Regions from separate parts of the Klebsiella sp. M041 genome, predicted to be linked through region 3. Evidence: predicted binding sites of a transcription regulator. Region 3 holds the regulator's gene; each other region holds the start of a gene.
What was found. The regulator CRP, encoded in region 3, controls carbon source genes, mostly activating them, when cyclic AMP is high. The targets are predictions, from matches to a motif close to ATGTGANNNNNNTCACAT.

Region 1 (5,237 bases), on a different contig from region 3:
AGCAAGTTTGCCGCCTTCCCTAAATCCGAAATCTTCGGATTGCAATTATGAGGCTCAAAAAATGACAATTATTAACCACACCCTCGGTTTTCCTCGCGTTGGCCTGCGCCGCGAGCTGAAAAAAGCGCAAGAAAGCTACTGGGCGGGCAATGCCACTCGCGAGGAACTGCTGGCGGTAGGCCGGGAACTGCGCGCCCGTCATTGGGAGCAGCAGAAGCAGGCCGGTATTGACCTGCTGCCGGTGGGCGATTTCGCCTGGTACGACCATGTTCTGACCACCAGCCTGCTGCTTGGCAACGTGCCGGCTCGTCATCAGAACAAAGACGGCTCTGTCGATATCGATACCCTGTTCCGCATTGGCCGCGGCCGCGCTCCCACCGGCGAGCCAGCGGCCGCTGCGGAAATGACCAAGTGGTTCAACACCAACTATCACTACATGGTGCCAGAGTTCGTGAAGGGCCAGCAGTTCAAACTGACCTGGACCCAACTGCTGGATGAAGTGGACGAAGCGCTGGCGCTGGGCCACAAGATCAAGCCCGTGCTGCTGGGGCCGGTGACCTATCTGTGGCTGGGCAAAGTGAAAGGCGAACCGTTTGACCGTCTGAGCCTGCTGAATGACATCCTGCCGGTTTATCAGCAGGTGCTGGCCGAACTGGCGAAGCGCGGCATTGAGTGGGTGCAGATTGATGAACCGGCGCTGGTGCTGGAGCTGCCGCCAGCGTGGCTGGAGGCCTTTAAACCGGCTTATGACGCCCTGCAGGGCCAGGTCAAACTGCTGCTGACCACCTATTTTGAAGGCGTTAGCGACAATCTCGAGACCATTGCTGCGCTGCCGGTCCAGGGGCTGCACGTCGATCTGGTCCACGGTAAAGATGATGTCGCCGAACTGCATAATTGTCTGCCTGCCGACTGGCTGCTGTCCGCCGGCCTGATCAACGGGCGTAACGTCTGGCGCGCCGATCTCGCCGAAAAATATGCGCAAATTAAAAACCTCGTCGGTAAGCGCGAACTGTGGGTCGCGACATCCTGCTCTCTGTTGCACAGCCCGATCGACCTGAGCGTGGAGACGCGCCTTGATGCGGAAGTGAAGAGCTGGTTTGCCTTCGCGCTGCAAAAATGCGGTGAGCTGGCGCTGCTGCGCGATGCGCTGAACAGCGGCGATACCGCGGCGATTACCGAGTGGAGCGCGCCAGTCCATGCCCGTCGCCATTCGACGCGCGTACATAACCCGGCGGTGGAAAAACGGCTGGCGGCGATCACCGCTCAGGACAGCCAGCGCGCCAGCCCCTATGAGGTTCGCGCTCAGGCGCAGCGTCAACGCTTTAACCTGCCGGCGTGGCCGACCACCACTATCGGGTCATTCCCGCAGACGACCGAGATCCGCGGCCTGCGCCTGGACTTCAAAAAGGGCAATCTGGACGCCAGTCATTATCGTACCGGCATTGCGGAACATATTAAGCAGGCGATCGTCGAGCAGGAGCGGTTAGGATTAGACGTACTGGTGCACGGGGAAGCCGAGCGGAACGATATGGTGGAATACTTCGGTGAGCATCTGGACGGTTTCATCTTCACGCAAAACGGCTGGGTGCAGAGTTATGGCTCCCGCTGCGTGAAGCCGCCGGTGGTGATCGGCGACGTCAGCCGTCCACAGGCGATCACCGTCGAATGGGCGAAGTACGCGCAGTCGCTGACCGACAAACCGGTGAAAGGGATGCTCACTGGACCGGTGACGATTCTGTGCTGGTCCTTCCCGCGGGAAGACGTCAGCCGTGAAACCATCGCGAAACAGATTGCGCTGGCCCTGCGTGATGAAGTGGCGGATCTGGAAGCGGCCGGGATCGGCATCATCCAGATTGATGAGCCTGCCTTGCGCGAAGGGTTACCGCTGAAGCGCAGCGATTGGGATGCCTATCTGCAGTGGGGTGTGGAAGCCTTCCGCCTTAACGCCGCGGTGGCCAAAGACGACACTCAGATCCATACCCACATGTGCTATTGCGAGTTCAACGACATCATGGACTCCATCGCCGCGCTGGACGCCGACGTGATCACCATTGAAACCTCGCGTTCCGACATGGAACTGCTGGAGTCGTTCGAAGTGTTCGAGTATCCCAATGAAATCGGGCCGGGGGTATATGATATTCACTCGCCAAACGTACCGAGCGTGGAGTGGATCGAAGCGCTGCTGGAAAAAGCCGCGCAGCGTATCCCGGCGGAGCGGCTGTGGGTTAACCCGGACTGCGGCCTGAAAACCCGGGGCTGGCCGGAGACTCGCGCCGCGCTGGCGAATATGGTGCAAGCGGCGCGTAACCTGCGTCAATCTGCCTGATCGTCACCCGAAAAATCAAAAAGGAGGCATTTGCCTCCTTTTTTTCCTGCTTCGGACGATTACCCTTTTTTACCGCCATATTGAGCAAACCAGTCGAGCATCCGCTGCCAGCCGTCTTTGGCTGACTCTTCGTGATAGCTGGCGCGATAGTCGGCGTTAAAGGCGTGATCGGCTTCAGGATAGACCACGATTTCCGCCGTGGCGTTGGCCGCCCGCAGCGCCTGGCGCATGGTTTCGACGGTGTCCTGTGGAATGCTGGCGTCTTTAGCGCCGTACAGGCCGAGTACCGGGGCGTTGAGATCGACGGCGATATCCACCGGGTGTTTTGGCGAATTCAGCGATTTTTCTCCTACCAGTTTGCCGTACCAGGCTACCGCCGCCTTCAACTGCGGGTTATGGGCAGCATATAGCCAGGTGATACGTCCGCCCCAGCAGAAGCCGGTGATCAGCAGACGATGGGCATCGCCGTCATGGCGCGCCGCCCAGCTGGCGACGTGGTCGAGATCCGCCAGCACCTGCGCGTCCGGCACCTTCGTAACCAGCTCTTTAAACAGGGTCGGGATATCGTGATACTCATTCGGATCGCCCTGACGGAAGTACAATTCAGGCGCGATAGCCAGATAGCCTTCCTGCGCCAGGCGACGACAAAGATCGCGAATATGCTCATGCACGCCGAAGATTTCCTGCACCACGATGACGATCGGCAATGGGCCATCAGCGTTTTTCGGGCGGGCATGGTAAGCCGGCATGTTTTCCCCCTGAGAGGGAATAGAGGTCTCTCCGGCGACAATATGCTCTTCCGGCGTATGAACGGCGGTTGCGGCATGCGGCGAGGCTGCAGGTGCGAATCCAGGTTGCTTGGTGGTGGTCATGGTATTCTCCGTACCCTTATTTATTAGCGCATCAGTAACTATAGACCCTTTACCTTTAGTTCGGGCGGTAATAAAGCACAGTGCCTGAAAGCGGCTATCTTTTGTTCAGTGACGATGAATATAACTTGTTAATGTGATGTTTATCACTATTTACTGAAAAACAACTGCAATCATTATTGTTCTTGGTGACTAACATCACAAAATGTTGCCAGGGGCTTCTGTACAGTACCGTTTTGCTTCTGCTGATAATTCGACCCACAGAGGAGTTTTTTATGTCCAAGTCTGATGTTTTTCATCTCGGCCTCACCAAGAACGATTTACAAGGGGCTACGCTGGCTATCGTCCCTGGCGATCCGGAGCGTGTGGAAAAGATCGCCGCGCTGATGGATAAGCCGGTTAAGCTGGCATCCCACCGCGAATTTACCTCCTGGCGCGCGGAACTGGACGGCAAACCGGTGATCGTCTGCTCCACCGGCATCGGCGGCCCGTCTACGTCTATCGCTGTGGAAGAGCTGGCGCAGCTTGGCGTGCGTACCTTCCTGCGCATTGGCACCACCGGCGCCATTCAGCCGCACATCAACGTTGGCGATGTGCTGGTGACTACCGCTTCCGTTCGTCTGGACGGCGCCAGCCTGCACTTCGCGCCGATGGAATTCCCGGCCGTCGCAGATTTCGCCTGCACCACCGCGCTGGTGGAAGCAGCGAAATCCATTGGCGCCACCACCCATATCGGCGTGACTGCTTCCTCGGATACCTTCTACCCGGGACAGGAGCGTTACGACACCTTCTCCGGCCGCGTAGTGAGCCGCTTCAAAGGCTCCATGGAAGAGTGGCAGGCGATGGGCGTGATGAACTATGAAATGGAATCCGCTACGCTGCTGACCATGTGCGCCAGCCAGGGTCTGCGCGCCGGGATGGTGGCCGGGGTTATCGTTAACCGTACCCAGCAAGAGATCCCTAACGCCGAAACCATGAAGCAAACCGAAAGCCATGCGGTGAAAATCGTCGTGGAAGCGGCGCGCCGTCTGCTGTAATTCAACGCTTTCCCTGTCAGGCCGGATCCTCCGGCCTTTTTTTTGCGTCGCCTCTCGCAGGAAATTCCTTTTAAACTGGACGTTTGTACAGCACAATTCTATTTTGTGTCATCAGGTTATCGCAGGGGGCGTCGTGGATCTCTCCATTATTATCAGCGCGGTTATCGCACTGGCTGCTGGATTAATCGTCGGCTGGCTGGCGACCAAAGCGCGCGCCGATCAAATTCGGGCCGATCTTATCGAGGAGCGGCGAGAGCTGGATATTGAGCTGAGCGCCGCCCGTCAGCAGCTGGTACAGGAAGCCCACTGGCGTGAAGAGTGCGAGCTGCTGAACAACGAGCTGCGCAGCCTGCGGGATATCAATACCTCGCTGGAGGCCGATCTGCGGGAGGTTACCACCCGGCTCGAATCCACCCAGCTGCATGCGGAAGATAAGATCCGCCAGATGGTGAACAGCGAACAGCGCCTGAGCGAGCAGTTTGAAAACCTCGCCAACCGCATTTTCGAACACAGCAACCGACGCGTCGATGAGCAAAATCGCCAGAGCCTGCATGGCCTGCTGACACCGCTGCGCGAACAGCTGGACGGGTTCCGCCGCCAGGTGCAGGAGAGCTTCGGCCAGGAGGCGCGGGAAAGGCACACCCTGGCGCATGAGATCCGCAACCTGCAGCAGCTGAACGCGCAGATGGCGCAGGAGGCGCTGAACCTGACCAAAGCGCTGAAGGGCGATAACAAAACTCAGGGCAACTGGGGGGAAGTGGTTCTCACCCGCGTGCTGGAAGCCTCCGGCCTGCGGGAAGGCTATGAGTACCAGACCCAGGTCAGCATCGAGACCGACAACCGCTCGCGGATGCAGCCGGACGTCATCGTGCGCCTGCCGCAGGGTAAAGACGTGGTTATCGACGCCAAAATGACCCTTGTCGCCTATGAGCGCTATTTCAACGCCGAGGATGACTACACCCGCGAAGTCGCGCTGCAGGAGCACCTTGCCTCGGTGCGTAATCA
Region 2 (5,237 bases), on a different contig from region 3:
GCCGGCTTTTTTCAGATAGTCAAATACGCGCATGGTGAGGGTGATGCTGCATTGCGCGCGGTTGCGCAAAAATGTCGCGGCGCCGTCAAAGCGATGCCGGGCGCACCACTCGCTTAAGTTCAGGTAAACGTTAGAGGCGTGGAACTCAAGGTTCATCTGGGTGTTTAGCTTTTGTGCCATTCCTGGAACTGCCATAAAAATATCCTTATTAACCGGGAAGGGGTTACTGGTGCGCGTCAGCGGTTCCTGCGGTCAACAACAGGATAAAAGAGTGGCGCGCTGCACTGTTGCAGAATAATAAAACTCTACACATTCCGTATGAGTCGGGTAATTTTTCCTCTTGCCGACAATTTTAGAATACTCGCTGAATGGAATTAAGAAAACTCTCAAGATGGATAATTTACGTTTTGTTACACGATTATTCCTGAATGACGACTGGCGGGGGATTGGCGGTGTAGACTGGGGCGCTAGCGCGGTGTGCCAGGTATAAGTTATAGGTATTTGACTACGAGATTCATCGTATAACGCAAAACTATAAGTTATTTCAGAGAGCAATGTTTCGTGGTGATGATAATTATTTTTATTTTTTGTTGCAGGTTTTTTTATGTAACCGGAATATCTTTTTTCAATTAGGAATAAATTACGCAAAAGATCCGTTTTATCGCGATATTAAACGGCCGACGCTGGACTGGCGACGCGCGTCTGCTGATCTTCAGCGCCGGCGGGCAGTTGACCGCCGCTGCGACCCCGTTAGCCACTGGATATAACAGTGCCGTAACCCTCTGTTAAACACCCTCTGACATCACAGGGATAAGCCTGCTGGTGGTATAGATGATCCTGCTATTCGCCGGTTAAATTGTATGACAATTATGTCTTTTTTTATGTCTTTTTTTGCTAAATCTATGTACGCAATTACTGTAATTCCGCGATGTGATAATGCTCTCGTATGGAGAAATAATTTCCGGGTATTACTACTCTAACAACGGCAGTAGGGAATGTGATTTTTCTAATGCCTTGTTTTGATGCTGATAAAAAAGTTAATTCCGATTTTTCCCTACATGAAAGCGAATTAAAGCTGGAGTTTACCATGCACAAATTTACTAAAGCGCTGGCGGCCATTGGTCTTGCAGCGGTTATGTCACAATCAGCTATGGCGGAAAACCTGAAATTGGGTTTTCTGGTGAAACAGCCGGAAGAGCCATGGTTCCAGACCGAGTGGAAATTTGCTGATAAAGCAGGAAAAGATTTAGGCTTTGACGTCATTAAAATTGCGGTGCCGGATGGTGAGAAAACCCTGAACGCCATCGATAGCCTGGCGGCCAGCGGCGCGAAGGGCTTTGTCATCTGTACCCCCGATCCTAAGCTCGGCTCGGCGATTGTCGCTAAAGCGCGCGGCTATGACATGAAGGTGATTACTGTCGATGACCAGTTCGTCAACGCCAAAGGTAAACCGATGGAGAGCGTGCCGCTGGTGATGATGGCGGCCAGCGAAATCGGCGCCCGCCAGGGGCAGGAGCTGTATAAAGAGATGCAGAAACGCGGCTGGGATGTCAAAGACACCGCGGTGATGGCCATCACCGCCGATGAGCTGGACACCGCCCGCCGTCGTACCACTGGCTCCATCGATGCCCTGAAGGCGGCCGGTTTCCCGGAAGCGCAAATCTACCGCGTTCCGACAAAATCTAACGATATCCCGGGGGCGTTTGACGCCGGTAACTCGATGCTGGTCCAGCACCCGCAGGTTAAACACTGGCTGATCGTTGGGATGAACGACAACACCGTGCTCGGCGGCGTGCGTGCCACTGAAGGCCAGGGCTTTAAAGCGCCGGATGTGATTGGCATTGGCATTAACGGCGTGGATGCCGTCAACGAACTGTCGAAGGCGCAGCCAACCGGTTTCTATGGCTCCCTGCTGCCAAGCCCGGATATTCATGGCTATAAAACCAGCGAAATGCTCTACAACTGGGTCACCAAGGGCGTTGAGCCGCCGAAGTTCACTGCGGTGACCGATGTGGTGCTGATTACCCGCGATAACTTCAAAGAAGAGCTGGCGAAAAAAGGGCTGTAACAGCCCGGTTGAACTGGCCCCCGCCGCGGCGGGGGCTGAGTGCAGAAGAGCGGAGTCGTTATGCAACAGTCTACCCCTTATCTCTCATTTCGCGGCATCACCATGACGTTCCCTGGCGTAAAGGCCTTGTCCGATATCAGTTTTGACTGCTACCCAGGACAGATCCACGCGCTGATGGGCGAAAATGGCGCAGGCAAATCGACGCTGCTGAAAATTCTCAGCGGTAACTACATCCCCACTGCGGGTCACCTGCAGATCGGCGGTCAGCAGATGGCGTTCACCAATACGATGGCGGCGCTCAACGCCGGCGTGGCGATTATCTATCAGGAGCTGCATCTGATCCCGGAGATGACCGTCGCCGAAAATATCTATCTTGGCCAGCTGCCGCACAGAGGCGGCATCGTCAACCGCTCGCTGCTCAACTACGAGGCCCGCCTGCAGCTTGAGCATCTGGGGCTGGATATAGACCCGGAGACGCCGCTGAAGTATCTCTCCATTGGCCAGTGGCAGATGGTGGAGATAGCCAAAGCGCTGGCGCGTAACGCCAAAATTATCGCCTTCGATGAACCGACCAGTTCGCTCTCTGCCCGGGAGATCGACAACCTGTTTCGCGTTATCCGCGAGCTACGGGAGGAGGGGCGCGTCATCATCTATGTTTCACACCGGATGGAAGAAATTTTTGCCCTCAGCGATGCCATCACCGTCTTTAAAGATGGCCGCTACGTCTGCACCTTTGATGATATGCCGAGCGTCAGCCACGACGCGCTGGTTCAGGCGATGGTGGGACGCAATCTGGGGGATATTTACGGCTGGAAACCTCGCCCCTACGGCGAAGAGCGGCTGCGTCTGGAGGAGGTGAAGGCCCCGGGCGTACGCACGCCGGTCAGCCTCTCGGTGCGCAGTGGCGAAATCGTCGGCCTGTTTGGGCTGGTGGGCGCCGGGCGCAGCGAACTGATGAAAGGTCTGTTCGGCGGGACGCGGATCACCGGCGGTCAGGTGTATATCGATGGCCAGCCCGTCGACATTCGCAAACCGGCCCAGGCCATCCAGGCCGGGATGATGCTGTGCCCGGAAGATCGGAAAGCGGAGGGGATTATTCCGGTTCACTCCGTGCGCGACAACATCAATATCAGCGCCCGGCGCAAGCATATCCACGCCGGGTGCCTGATCAACAACGCCTGGGAGGCGGACAACGCCGATCAGCATATCCAGTCGCTGAACATTAAAACGCCGGGCCCGGAACAGCTGATCATGAACCTGTCTGGCGGCAACCAGCAGAAAGCGATCCTGGGCCGCTGGCTGTCGGAAGAGATGAAGGTGATCCTGCTCGATGAGCCCACCCGCGGTATCGATGTCGGCGCCAAACATGAAATTTACAACGTGATATATGGCCTCGCCGCCTCCGGTGTCGCCGTGGTATTTGCCTCCAGCGACCTGCCGGAAGTGCTGGGCGTCGCCGACCGCATCGTGGTGATGCGTGAAGGGCAAGTCGCCGGCGAACTGCTGCATGAAGAAGCCAATGAACAGCAGGCGTTAAGCCTTGCGATGCCAAAAGTGAGTCAGGCTGTCGCCTGAGTAAGGAGTAAATGATGTCATCAGTGACTACGTCCGGCGCTACCCGCTCTGCCTTTAGCTTTGCCCGTATCTGGGATCAGTTTGGCATGCTGGTGGTGTTTGCGGTGCTGTTTATCGGCTGCGTAATTTTTGTGCCTAACTTTGCCTCATTCGTCAATATGAAGGGGCTGGGGCTGGCGATCTCGATGTCCGGGATGGTGGCCTGCGGTATGCTCTTCTGCCTGGCCTCCGGCGATTTCGACCTGTCGGTGGCGTCGGTTATCGCCTGTGCCGGGGTCACTACCGCGGTGGTGATTAACCTGAGCGAAAGCCTGTGGCTGGGGATTGCCGCCGGTCTGCTGCTGGGGGCGATCAGTGGCCTGGTCAACGGCTTTGTCATTGCCCGCCTGAAGATCAACGCCCTGATCACCACGCTGGCCACTATGCAGATTGTTCGCGGTCTGGCCTACATTATCTCCGACGGTAAAGCGGTGGGGATCGAAGATGAACGCTTCTTCACCCTCGGTTACGCCAACTGGTTTGGTCTGCCGGCGCCGATCTGGCTGACGGTCGCCTGCCTGGTGGTTTTCGGATTATTACTAAACAAAACCACCTTTGGCCGTAATACGCTGGCTATAGGCGGCAATGAAGAGGCGGCGCGTCTGGCCGGGGTTCCGGTGGTGCGCACCAAGATTATTATCTTTGTGCTCTCCGGTCTGGTATCGGCCGCGGCGGGGATCATTCTGGCGTCGCGGATGACCAGCGGCCAGCCGATGACCTCGATTGGCTATGAGCTGATTGTTATTTCGGCCTGTGTGCTGGGCGGGGTATCGCTGAAGGGCGGGATCGGCAAGATCTCCTACGTGGTGGCCGGGATCCTGATCCTCGGGACCGTGGAGAACGCGATGAACCTGCTGAACATCTCGCCGTTCTCACAATACGTCGTGCGCGGGGTCATCCTGCTGGCGGCGGTAATTTTTGACCGCTACAAACAAAAAGCCAAACGTGCGGCCTGATTTCAGGCATAACTTTTAAGTCTACAGAGTAATTACCGCCAGCGCCCGTTTCGCTGGCGGTATCTATCAAAAATGGCGAGGTTGGTCACACTGTCTATACTTACATGGCTAACATATAATTAACAACCAGCTTCGGCTGGCCATGATAAGGAGGAAACAGGGTGGATAACCAGATATCTGTACCGCCTGCGCTAACCGGAAACTACGCTTTTTTCTTTGACCTCGACGGTACTCTTGCCGATATCCAGCCGCACCCCGATCAGGTGGTGATACCCGACAACACGCTGCAGGCGCTCAACGCGCTGGCCCGGCAGCAGGGCGGGGCGGTGGCATTGATTTCAGGGCGCTCAATGTCTGAACTTGACGCGCTAACCCATCCCTGGCGGCTACCGCTGGCCGGTGTTCACGGGGCTGAACGCCGTGATATCAATGGTAAAACCTATATTGTCTCTCTGCCGTCGGCTCTGCGCGATGAAATCGCGGCTGAGCTGACCTCGGCGTTGCAGGCGCTCCCCGGGTGCGAGCTGGAGAGTAAAGAGATGGCCTTCGCGCTCCACTACCGCCAGGCGCCGCAGCAGCAGAGCGCGGTGCTGGAGCTG
Region 3 (5,237 bases):
CTGCGCATTCCAGCGGATCACCGCTTCGGCATGGCTGCGCTCAACCAGCTTTTGCACCTCTTCCGGCTGATGCAGGCTGACCGAAATATGCTCCTGTAGATCCAGCCCCATCTGGAACGCCCGCAGAAGACGTTTGTGGTCGTTACGTTGGTTGGCGGCCAGCATATGCATCTGCTGATAGCACTGGGTGATTAAATCGACCACCTTCTGCTGGCGGATGAGCAGCGGCGGCAGGGCGGTCGAGGGATCGGTATGCTGGGTCAACAGGCTATATTTGGCTTCGCAATAATTGGCCAGTTCCCGGTAGAGCAGACTGAGCGACTCCCGCAGCGGCTGTTCGCGCCACAGCCAGAACCAGAACCAGTTAAACACGCCGTACCATAGCGTGCCGAAGGCGTAGATCAACAGCGGCTCCCAGACGGGCATATTGCCCGCCAGGCTCAGGGTAAAGATGGCGGCGATCAGCGACGCGGGCAGCAGGCGCGCGTGCAGCGAACTGATTTCCGCGGTGACGCCGAGCAATAGCGCCAGGCCGCTGAGAATAAGCGGCAAAGGTATGGTCTGGGCGAGCAGCAGCTGCACCACCAGGCTGCATCCGGCAAACAGACAGCCGCCGATAATCAGACGCTTAAAAAAGCGCTTATGCGGAGTGTCGAGACCGGCGATGTTGCAGCAGGCGGGAACTAAGGAAAACAGGAGCCCCTGCTGGAGATGGCCGAGCAGAAGACCGATGGCCACAGGCAGACACAGCACCAGCGTTTGCCGCAGTGCATAGTTGACTTCCGGGTGGTAAATCAGCCTGCGCCACATGAGGGAAAAACAAAAACGGCGTACTGCAGGAGCAATACGCCGCTTAGCAACTTAACGGGTGCCGTAGACGACGATAGTTTTACCGTGGGCGGAAATCAGGTTCTGATCTTCCAGCATTTTCAAAATACGGCCAACGGTTTCACGAGAGCAGCCGACGATCTGACCAATTTCCTGACGGGTAATTTTAATTTGCATACCGTCCGGGTGGGTCATGGCATCGGGTTGCTTCGCCAGGTTCAGCAGCGTCTGGGCGATACGGCCCGTCACGTCGAGGAAGGCGAGGTTGCCCACTTTCTCAGACGTCACCTGCAGACGGCGAGCCATTTGCGAAGAGAGACGCATCAGAATGTCCGGGTTCACCTGGATCAGCTGACGGAATTTCTTATAAGAGATCTCGGCCACTTCACATGCGGTTTTCGCCCGTACCCAGGCGCTACGCTCCTGACCCTCTTCAAACAGGCCTAATTCACCGATGAAATCGCCCTGGTTGAGGTAGGAGAGGATCATCTCTTTACCTTCTTCATCCTTGATGAGTACAGCCACGGAGCCTTTAACGATGTAGTACAGCGTTTCTGCTTTCTCACCCTGGTGGATCAGCGTGCTCTTTGATGGGTACTTATGAATGTGGCAATGAGACAAGAACCATTCAAGGGTAGGGTCTGTTTGCGGTTTGCCAAGCACCATGCGCGGTTATCCTCTGTTATAAGCTATCTCCGGGCGCCGACACTACACGGCGTCCGGGCATGCAATCGTATTGTTTCCCTATACCTGGGAAGCTGGCTGATGATTTTTCGACAGCCTGTAATGTGAACTCCTCTGCATACATGCAGTACATCAATGTATTACTGTAGCATCCAGACTGTTTTAGCATAGCTTTCGCCGCATGTCTCCTGGTGTCTCGCTTCAGCATGACGCAGGTCGCCTTCCGTTGCGAGAATTGTTATGTGCGCGTAATCTGACAGGAATATTGCGATACTGGAGTTAAATTTTATGCAAGCGCGTGTGAAATGGGTTGAAGGGTTAACCTTTATCGGGGAGTCCGCGTCAGGACACCAGATTCTGATGGATGGCAACTCCGGAGATAAGGCGCCCAGCCCGATGGAGATGGTGCTGATGGCGGCGGGCGGTTGCAGTGCGATCGATGTGGTCTCCATTTTGCAAAAAGGTCGTCACGACGTGACCAACTGCGAAGTGAAGCTGACCTCTGAGCGTCGGGAAGAGGCGCCGCGCCTGTTCACGCATATTAATCTGCACTTTATCGTCACCGGTAAGGCGCTGAAAGATGCCGCAGTCTCCCGCGCGGTGGATCTGTCGGCAGAGAAATACTGCTCGGTGGCGCTGATGCTGGAAAAAGCGGTGAAGATCACCCACTCCTATGAAGTGATCGAGGCGTAGTCTTCGCCTGCTGATGTGAATGATCTCAACCCCGGCCTGGCCGGGGTTTTTTCTGTTAGCCGATCTTTCGGCCTTCCATCAGACGCTCGACCAGCGGCGCCATAATAAGCTCCATCGCCAGCCCCATTTTACCGCCCGGCACCACCAGGGTGTTCATGTGCGAAATAAACGAGCCCTGTAGCATCGCCAGCAGCCAGGGGAAGTCGATGTTCTGCAGATTGCGGAAATGGATCACCACAAAGCTCTCGTCCAGAGAGGGGATCGCTTTCGCGGCAAACGGGTTGGAGGTGTCCACCGTCGGCACGCGCTGGAAGTTGATGTGGGTGCGGGAAAACTGCGGGGTGATGAAGTTAATGTAATCTTCCATCGATCGGACGACGGAGTCCATCACCGCCTCCCGGGAGTGGCCGCGTTCGCTGGTGTCGCGAATGAGTTTCTGGATCCACTCCAGGTTAACGATAGGCACGACCCCGACCAGCAGGTCGACATGGCTGGCGACATCATGCTGCGGCGTGACAACCCCGCCGTGCAGCCCCTCATAGAACAGCACGTCCGTCGGCTCCGGCAGCGGCTGCCATGGGGTGAAGGTTCCCGGCACCTGATTCCACGGCACGGCTTCGTCATAGGTGTGCAGGTATTTACGCGACTGGCCTTTGCCATGGCGGCCATAGTCGACAAAGGTCTGCTCCAGCAGGCCGAAGTCGTTCGCCTCCGGGCCAAAGTAGCTGATATGTTTGCCCTGATCCCGCGCTTTGCGGATCGCCATGTCCATTTCCGGGCGGGTGTAGCGATGAAAGCTGTCGCCTTCCACCTCCGCGGCGTGCAGATTTAGCTGCGCGAAGATTTTGCGAAAGGCGAGGCTGGTGGTGGTAGTGCCCGCGCCGCTGGAGCCCGTGACGGCGATCACCGGATGTTTGGCAGACATAACAACTCCCTGGTTAAACGATGTAGTGGCGTCGCCTTAGCCGTTAAACAGGGCGCGCGGCATAATATTGACCGTCTCATGCAGTTCCGACCACACGAGGACCGCCTCTCCGCGTTTCAGCTGCTGTTTTACATCGGCGACTTTATCGGCAAGTGAACGTTCATGTTCACCATAATCGGTGCCTTCGCGTAACACAAAGCTTTCAATCAGGTTATCCAGCGTTTCGGGATCCAGATCCTGCCAGGGAATAATCATACGGGAACCTCCAGCCAGCGGTTTAACCAGTCGGGAATGCGTCTTTCCAGCCACATCTCCGGTTTACGCAGGGTGCCGCCGACGAAGCCGACGTGGCCGCCTTGTTCAGTCAATTGATACTCAACGTTCGCCGGCAGTTGCTCCTGCGGGGGAATGGAGTGGTGGTCCATAAACGGGTCGTCTTTCGCATGGATGATGAGCGTCGGCTTAGTGATATCGCTGAGCCGCGGCATAGCGCTGCATTGCCGGTAATAATCCAGCGCATCGGCGAAACCATGGATTTTGGCGGTGATCATGTCGTCAAATTCCCGGATGCGGCGCATCCCTTTGAGCTGGCGTAAATCGACGGGCAGCGAGCCAGGATACGCTTTCAACTTACGTGAGGCGTTGGCTTTTAACAGATTGAGCAGATAGCGCTGATAAACTCGCGAGAAGCCCTTATCCATATGATAGCTGCAGGCTTCCAGCATGAAAGGCGCGGAAACGATCACCGCCGCATCCAGCGGGCAGCGGTCGCCTTCTTCTGCCAGCAGGCAGCCCAGCATGTTGCCGCCCAGCGAATAGCCGACGGCGGCGGTCGGCGCGGGGCCAAACTCGCGCTGCAGCCAGTGGAGAAACCAGGTGCCATCTTCCGTTTCGCCGGAGTGATAGATGCGGTGATTGCGGTTAGGTTCGCCGCTGCAGCCGCGAAAGTGCATGACCACGCCCAGCCAGCCGCGCTGCATCGCCGCGTGGATCAGGCCATGGGCATACGGGCTGTGCAGACTTCCTTCCAGACCATGAAAGACGACGAGGCGCGGCTTGTGGCGCGCCTGGTGCGGGTCTTCGCTCCAGGCGAGATCGACAAAATCGCCGTCCGGCAGCTCAAGGCGCTGCCAGTGCGGGGTAAAGCGCAATTTACGGCGGATCAGCCGCGGCAGCATGGTTTGCAGATGACGATTGCCCACGCCGCGCATGGGATGGAACTCACGCGAATCGTTTTCGGGGGGCGTCATGTCTGTGGGGATGATTTCAACCATAGCACCAGAATAATTAATAAACGTGATGATGACTATACCGCGCAGGGCGCGCGGGAGTTAGCCAATATGTGGTCTTGTGGCCAATGACGCCCGGTGACACCGAAAACAAACCATTGATGTCATTGATGGCCTGAGCATGGGAATGGCAGAAACCCATTCTGCCCGCGCCGTCGCAGGCAGAATGATGAGGCGGCGTTAGCCTTCCTGAAGCATGCGCTCCAGCTGCTCTTGTGCCTCCAGCCAGGCCATTTCGCACTCTTCCAGCCCGGATTTCGCGCTGGCCTGCTGCTGCAGGCATTCAGTCAGTTCCGCTTTCCGCGAGGCGTCGTAGAGTTCGCTGTCGCCAAGTTTCTCTTCCGCACTGGCCAGCTGCGCGTTGAGCTTGTCCATCTCTTTCTCCAGACGGGCGATCTCTTTGCGCAGCGGTTGGGTCTGGCTGCGCAGCTCCGCTTCCCGACGCTTCTGGTCTTTGCGCGCTTGCGCGCTGTTGCCGCTCTCTTTTGGCGCGTCGCCGCTCTGGGACTCCTGTTTTTGCGAGTCGCTGAGCCACTGCTGATAATCGTCCAGATCGCCGTCGAACGGTTCGACTTTGCCATCGTGGACAAGGTACAGATCGTCGGTGGTGGAGCGGATCAGGTGGCGATCGTGCGATACGACCACCAGTGCCCCTTCAAAGTCGATCAGCGCTTCGGTTAAGGCCTGACGCATATCGAGGTCGAGATGGTTGGTCGGTTCGTCGAGCAGCAGCAGGTTAGGGCGCTGCCAGACGATCAGGGCCAGCACCAGACGCGCCTTTTCTCCACCGGAGAAGCGGCGGGTCTCTTCGCTGACCT
Region 4 (5,237 bases), on a different contig from region 3:
GCGCAGGGAGGTTTCACCGCGCAGCCAGGCGTGGCTGATGGCGCTCTGCTCCGCATGGACGGTCTGCTGCATGGTGGCGCCGAGAAACTCCATGTTGCCGCCAAAGTACCAGCGGCCGCTGACGCCGCGGGCGATAGCCCCGACGTTAAAGTGGGAAAGGTCGGCGCGCGCGCAGGCGGCGGCAAGCGGCAGTAGCGCAAAGGCCAGCGCGTCTTCGTCCAGACCTGTCGCCTGTTGCAGCGTCGCCACCTGATCGGCCTCGAGCAGCGCCGGGAAGTGCGGGTCGACGAGCATCGGGGCGATGGCCGCCTGCAGGTCTGCTGCCAGAGTCGTCAAAGCAGCTTGAAAACGTGAGTGCATAGCGTTGCCTCATAACAGTGTAATGGGAAACCAGTGTACGGGCGTCAAGGGGTTTCAAATGTGATTTACGTCTCATTGCTAATGCAACTTTTCATTGTTGCATTGATAAATGTGATTTGAATCACATTTCATCCCACTACCGCAAGGATCAGCGGGAATAAAAACGGTGCCATCAACGAAGTGATGATCCCGCACAGCACCAGCGCCAGCGAGCTGAACGCCCCTTCCTGATAGTCCAGTTCCGCACAGCGCGCGGTACCGAGGGCGTGCGAGGCGGTGCCCATCGACAGGCCGCGCGACGCTTTAGTGCGAATACGCATCAGGTTGAGCAGGGTATGGCCGAATACCGCGCCAAGGATGCCGACAAAAATCACGCACACGGCGCTGATGGCCGGGATGCCGCCGATACTGCCGCTCACCGCCATGGCAATCGGCGTGGTCACCGATTTGGGCAGAACAGAGGCGGCGATCTGCGGTGTGGCGCCCATCAGCAGGGCCACGGTGGTGCCGGTGATCATCGCCACGCAGCTGCCGATAAAGCAGATGGTGATGATCGATTTCCAGCGCGCGCGGATCTGGTGCAGCTGTTCATACAGCGGGAAAGCCAGCGCGACCACCGCCGGCTGCAGCAGATCGTTCAGGATCTTGCTGCCGGCAAAGTAACGCTCATAGGAGATCCCGGTCAGCAGCAGAAACGGGATTATCACTACCATCGCCACCAGCAGCGGGTTGAGTAGCGGGAATTTGAAGCGGGCCGCCAGTTTGCGGGCGAGGAAAAAGACGATCAGGGTTAGCGGCAGCGACCACCAGATTTCATGCATCATTTTTCTTTTCCTTTTGCCCAATCACTTTGCGTTCGCCATGCACCAGATGTGAGCTCCAGCTCACCACCACAAACACCACCAGCGTGCTGATGGCGCAGGAGATGACGACCGGCCCCAGCTGGGCGCGCAGCAGATCCCAGTACTGCATCACGCCGACGCCGATCGGCACGAACAGCAGCGCCATATAGCGGATCAGGATATTGCAGCCGGGGTTGACCCACTGCGGCGGCATAATTTGCAGCGCCAGCAGCACGAAGAGGATCAGCATGCCGATGATGCTGCCGGGGATGGTGATGGGCAGCAGCCCGGCGATAAATATTCCGGCATATAAGCAGGCGTAAATCAGGACGAAAGCCCGCAGGTAGTGCCAGATAATAGTCAGCGATTTACTCATGGTAATAACCCTTGATGAAGTGCATTCATCATACAATTAATCCCTAAAATGTGCTACCGATCACATCATGAATTCTATACATAGCGCTGATAGCGTACGGGAACAATAGCCTCTCCCGGCAGGACCTGACAGCTCGCAGCTTTGGGTATATCGGGTCCCACGCTACCTTTTTGGAAGAGAAGCGGCAAATGAAGGCGGTATGAGATACCGCAGGCTCCTGTAAAGCATAGAGATTATCTCCTCGCTTTGCCGCATTCGCCGAATGGGGAATGGCGTACGACAGGCGGGACGCATTGAGCACTTTCAACCAACGCCCGGAGGCGCTACCATAGCGCCTCTTTTTTTTCCGGGTAACGATATGCGTGTACTACTGGCGCCGATGGAAGGCGTGCTCGATTCGCTGGTGCGCGAGCTGCTGACCGAAGTGAACGATTACGATCTGTGCATCACCGAGTTTCTGCGGGTGGTGGATCAACTGCTGCCGGTTAAATCGTTCTACAGGCTGTGCCCGGAACTGCATCATCAAAGCCGCACCCCGTCCGGTACCCGCGTGCGCGTCCAGCTGCTGGGGCAATATCCCGAGTGGCTGGCGGAAAACGCCGCCCGCGCGGTGGCGCTGGGCTCGTGGGGCGTCGATTTAAACTGCGGCTGTCCGTCGAAACTGGTGAACGGCAGCGGCGGCGGGGCGACGCTGCTGAAAGATCCGGAGCTTATCTATCGCGGCGCGAAGGCGATGCGCGAGGCAGTGCCCGGACATCTGCCGGTGACGGTGAAAGTTCGTCTCGGCTGGGACAGTGGCGAACGGCGCTTTGAAATCGCCGACGCGGTGCAGCAGGCGGGGGCCAGCGAGCTGGTGGTCCACGGCCGCACCAAAGAGGATGGCTACAAAGCGGAGCGCATCAACTGGCAGGCCATCGGCGAGATCCGCCAGCGCCTGACCATTCCGGTAGTCGCCAACGGCGAAATCTGGGACTGGCAAAGCGCTCAGGACTGTATGACCGTCACCGGCTGCGATTCGGTGATGATTGGCCGCGGGGCGCTCAACGTACCGAACCTCAGCCGGGTGATCAAATACAACGAACCGCGCATGCCGTGGCCGCAGGTGGTTCAGCTGTTGCAAAAATATACCCGTCTGGAAAAGCAGGGCGATACCGGCCTGTATCATGTGGCGAGAATTAAGCAGTGGCTGGGCTATTTACGCAAGGAATATACCGAGGCGCTGACGCTGTTTAATGAAATTCGCGCCCTGCAAACCTCTGCTGAAATAGCGGCGGCGATCGCCCGCTATTAAGCGCCATATTGTTATTCGCTTCACATATTATTACTTGCCTCCCTATTGATGATAGGCATGAGTGAAATAAAGTGATACTGTGCGGTCAATCAATTCAGGATTGCTACTGAACGCAGGCAAAACCTAAGCACTTCCGTCATTCGTGGCGGCAAGTGCTTAGGTTTTTTTTTGGCCAAAATTTAACGGTGGATAAATGATGACGTAAAACAAGAGGTTGTAATTCATCTTTTCTCTGGCACGGTCGCGGTTTTATTACCGAAGGACGCCCCTTGCCATTCATTTTTTAAAAAAGAAAACAGGTAAATAAATAGCCTGGGGATCCCCTTTGTTTTTATTCAGTCACGGTGGAGATCACAATGTATAACAAAAAAATAAATCAGCTTTTTATCGGCGCGGCGCTGGCGACTATGGCGCCCGCCGTGAACGCGGCGCAAACCCCGGCGTGGAACGGCAGCGTGCTGGGGTTTGAAGCCGGACAGCCAGGGCTGCTGGGCGATATGCTGGGTATTCGTCCCATCCTTGAAGAGAACGGCTTTCATTATAATCTTGGCTATCTTAACGAGATGGCCTACAACGCCGGCGGCGGCTATAACCATGATAAACATCTGGCCTATATTGACCAGGTGTCGTTGACCTTTACCCAGGATCTGGAGCGCTGGACCGGCATACCGGACGCCCGTCTCGAGGGCAACATCGTCAACCGCAACCACGATGATAACCTCACCACGAAACGGCTGCAGGATCCGCGGGTCAGCTTCAACGATCTGTCGCAGGAGAGCTGGGGCGGCGGGTCGATCACCCGCCTCGGCTGGCTGACCTTCGCCCGCAGCTTTGACGACCGTCGCCTGACCTGGCGCATCGGCATGATGAACAAGGTGCAAACCTTCGACCAGATCATTCCCTGCGATTTCCAGTTGCTGACCCAGTGCGGCGGCAAATCGGCCAACTCGCTGACCTGGAATAACTGGAACATCCACACCTGGGGCACCACCCTGGAGTACAAGCTGACGCCGACGGTGACCCTCAAAGGCGGGGTGATGGAGCAAAACCCGCAGGCTACCGCGCGCAGCCATGCCTGGAGCTGGTCGACGAAGGGCAGCAAAGGCATTTTACTGCCGCTGGAGATCGAAACCCGTCCGCTGATGAATGGCCTGCCGGGGGCCTATAACCTCGGCGTGGTCTGGACTAACGCGCCGCAAAGCGACCTCTACAGCGGCAAATCCGGCGGCGCCGGGGCGACGGACCCGCAGGGCTACGCCGAGCACGACAGCACCTGGTTTATGTACGCCGGCCTGAACCAGCAGATTACCCGCCACGCCGACGATCCGCTGCGGGGAATGAGCGTCTCGCTGAGCGGCAGCCTCAGCGACCAGCGCAGCAACTATATCCACTCCGCCGTCGCCGCCTCGATGCGTTACCGCGGGCTGTTTGACGCCCGTCCGGAGGACTGGATCGGCTTCGGCCTGACGCGGATCGACATGAGCAGCCACTACGCGCGCAATCAGCGCTATATGAACCAGCTCAGCGGCGCCGCCGACTATAACGATCCGGCCTGGCAGCCGGTGGCCGGCCACTCGCTGAACGGCGAACTCTATTATCGCTTCCGCCCGGTCTCCTGGCTGGAGCTGCAGCCGGGCCTGCAGTACTGGCACCGTCCGGGCGGCGTTGCGCAGACCCAGGACGCGTGGGTGGTGGAGTGGAAAACCGTCGTCACCTTCTGATAGTCGCGATCTTAATCACGTTTTTTCACTTGTCAGGTTGAGCACGCAGCAGAAGTTGTTACAGTGCTGGCGTTGGATTGCAACTGCTGCGGCAGGCAAAACCTGATTACCTGGCGTTTAGTCGGGGGTCAGGTTTTTTTGTTTCTGGGGTCAATATGCAAATCGCCAAAGTACTCAATAACAATGTGGTGGTGGTTCTTGACGAACACCAGCGCGAACAGGTGGTGATGGGGCGAGGGCTGGCCTTTCAGAAACGCCCGGGCGACGCGCTGGACGACAGCAAAATTGAAAAAGTCTTCGCCTTACAAAGCGATGAACTGGTCGGCCGCTTAGGTGAACTGCTCAGTCAGATTCCGTTAGAAGTGATGACCACCTGCGATCGCATTATCGACCTGGCGCGCGGGCGGTTGGGCAAGTTACAGGAAAGTTTGTACATCACGTTAACGGATCACTGTCACTTTGCTATCGAGCGGCAGAAAAAGGGTATCGCACTGCGTAACGTGCTGCTGTGGGAGATCAAGCGGCTCTATCCGAAGGAGTTCGCGCTGGGCCAGGAGGCAAGGGCCATTATTGGCAAACGGCTCGGCGTGGCGCTGGCGGAGGATGAAGCCGGATTTATCGCCCTCCATCTGGTGACGGCGCAGCTC

Region 1: a site for CRP is predicted at 3,330-3,347, ahead of udp (uridine phosphorylase). Genes of this name have one in related genera too.
Region 2: a site for CRP is predicted at 929-946, ahead of AC6CWS_RS15100 (arabinose ABC transporter substrate-binding protein). Genes of this name have one in related genera too.
Region 4: a site for CRP is predicted at 1,627-1,644, ahead of AC6CWS_RS01655 (CidA/LrgA family protein). Genes of this name have one in related genera too.

The regions. Positions count from the first base shown of each region.
Region 1 is NZ_JCAXWU010000019.1:61,642-66,878, forward strand. Features, by position in the region: gene metE (5-methyltetrahydropteroyltriglutamate--homocysteine S-methyltransferase) at 62-2,326, shown strand; gene AC6CWS_RS21670 (dienelactone hydrolase family protein) at 2,386-3,198, opposite strand; gene udp (uridine phosphorylase) at 3,471-4,232, shown strand; gene rmuC (DNA recombination protein RmuC) at 4,366-5,237, shown strand, end outside.
Region 2 is NZ_JCAXWU010000010.1:142,383-147,619, reverse strand. Features, by position in the region: gene AC6CWS_RS15105 (non-heme ferritin-like protein) at 1-195, opposite strand, end outside; gene AC6CWS_RS15100 (arabinose ABC transporter substrate-binding protein) at 1,088-2,068, shown strand; gene araG (L-arabinose ABC transporter ATP-binding protein AraG) at 2,129-3,643, shown strand; gene araH (L-arabinose ABC transporter permease AraH) at 3,658-4,638, shown strand; gene otsB (trehalose-phosphatase) at 4,800-5,237, shown strand, end outside.
Region 3 is NZ_JCAXWU010000016.1:11,519-16,755, reverse strand. Features, by position in the region: gene AC6CWS_RS20015 (YccS/YhfK family putative transporter) at 1-810, opposite strand, end outside; gene crp (cAMP-activated global transcriptional regulator CRP) at 862-1,494, opposite strand; gene AC6CWS_RS20005 (OsmC family protein) at 1,801-2,205, shown strand; gene AC6CWS_RS20000 (phosphoribulokinase) at 2,261-3,130, opposite strand; gene AC6CWS_RS19995 (YheU family protein) at 3,167-3,385, opposite strand; gene AC6CWS_RS19990 (hydrolase) at 3,382-4,380, opposite strand; gene AC6CWS_RS19985 (ABC transporter ATP-binding protein) at 4,600-5,237, opposite strand, start outside.
Region 4 is NZ_JCAXWU010000001.1:350,000-355,236, forward strand. Features, by position in the region: gene cdd (cytidine deaminase) at 1-360, opposite strand, end outside; gene AC6CWS_RS01650 (CidB/LrgB family autolysis modulator) at 489-1,184, opposite strand; gene AC6CWS_RS01655 (CidA/LrgA family protein) at 1,174-1,578, opposite strand; gene dusC (tRNA dihydrouridine(16) synthase DusC) at 1,937-2,869, shown strand; gene AC6CWS_RS01665 (carbohydrate porin) at 3,226-4,590, shown strand; gene bglG (transcriptional antiterminator BglG) at 4,746-5,237, shown strand, end outside.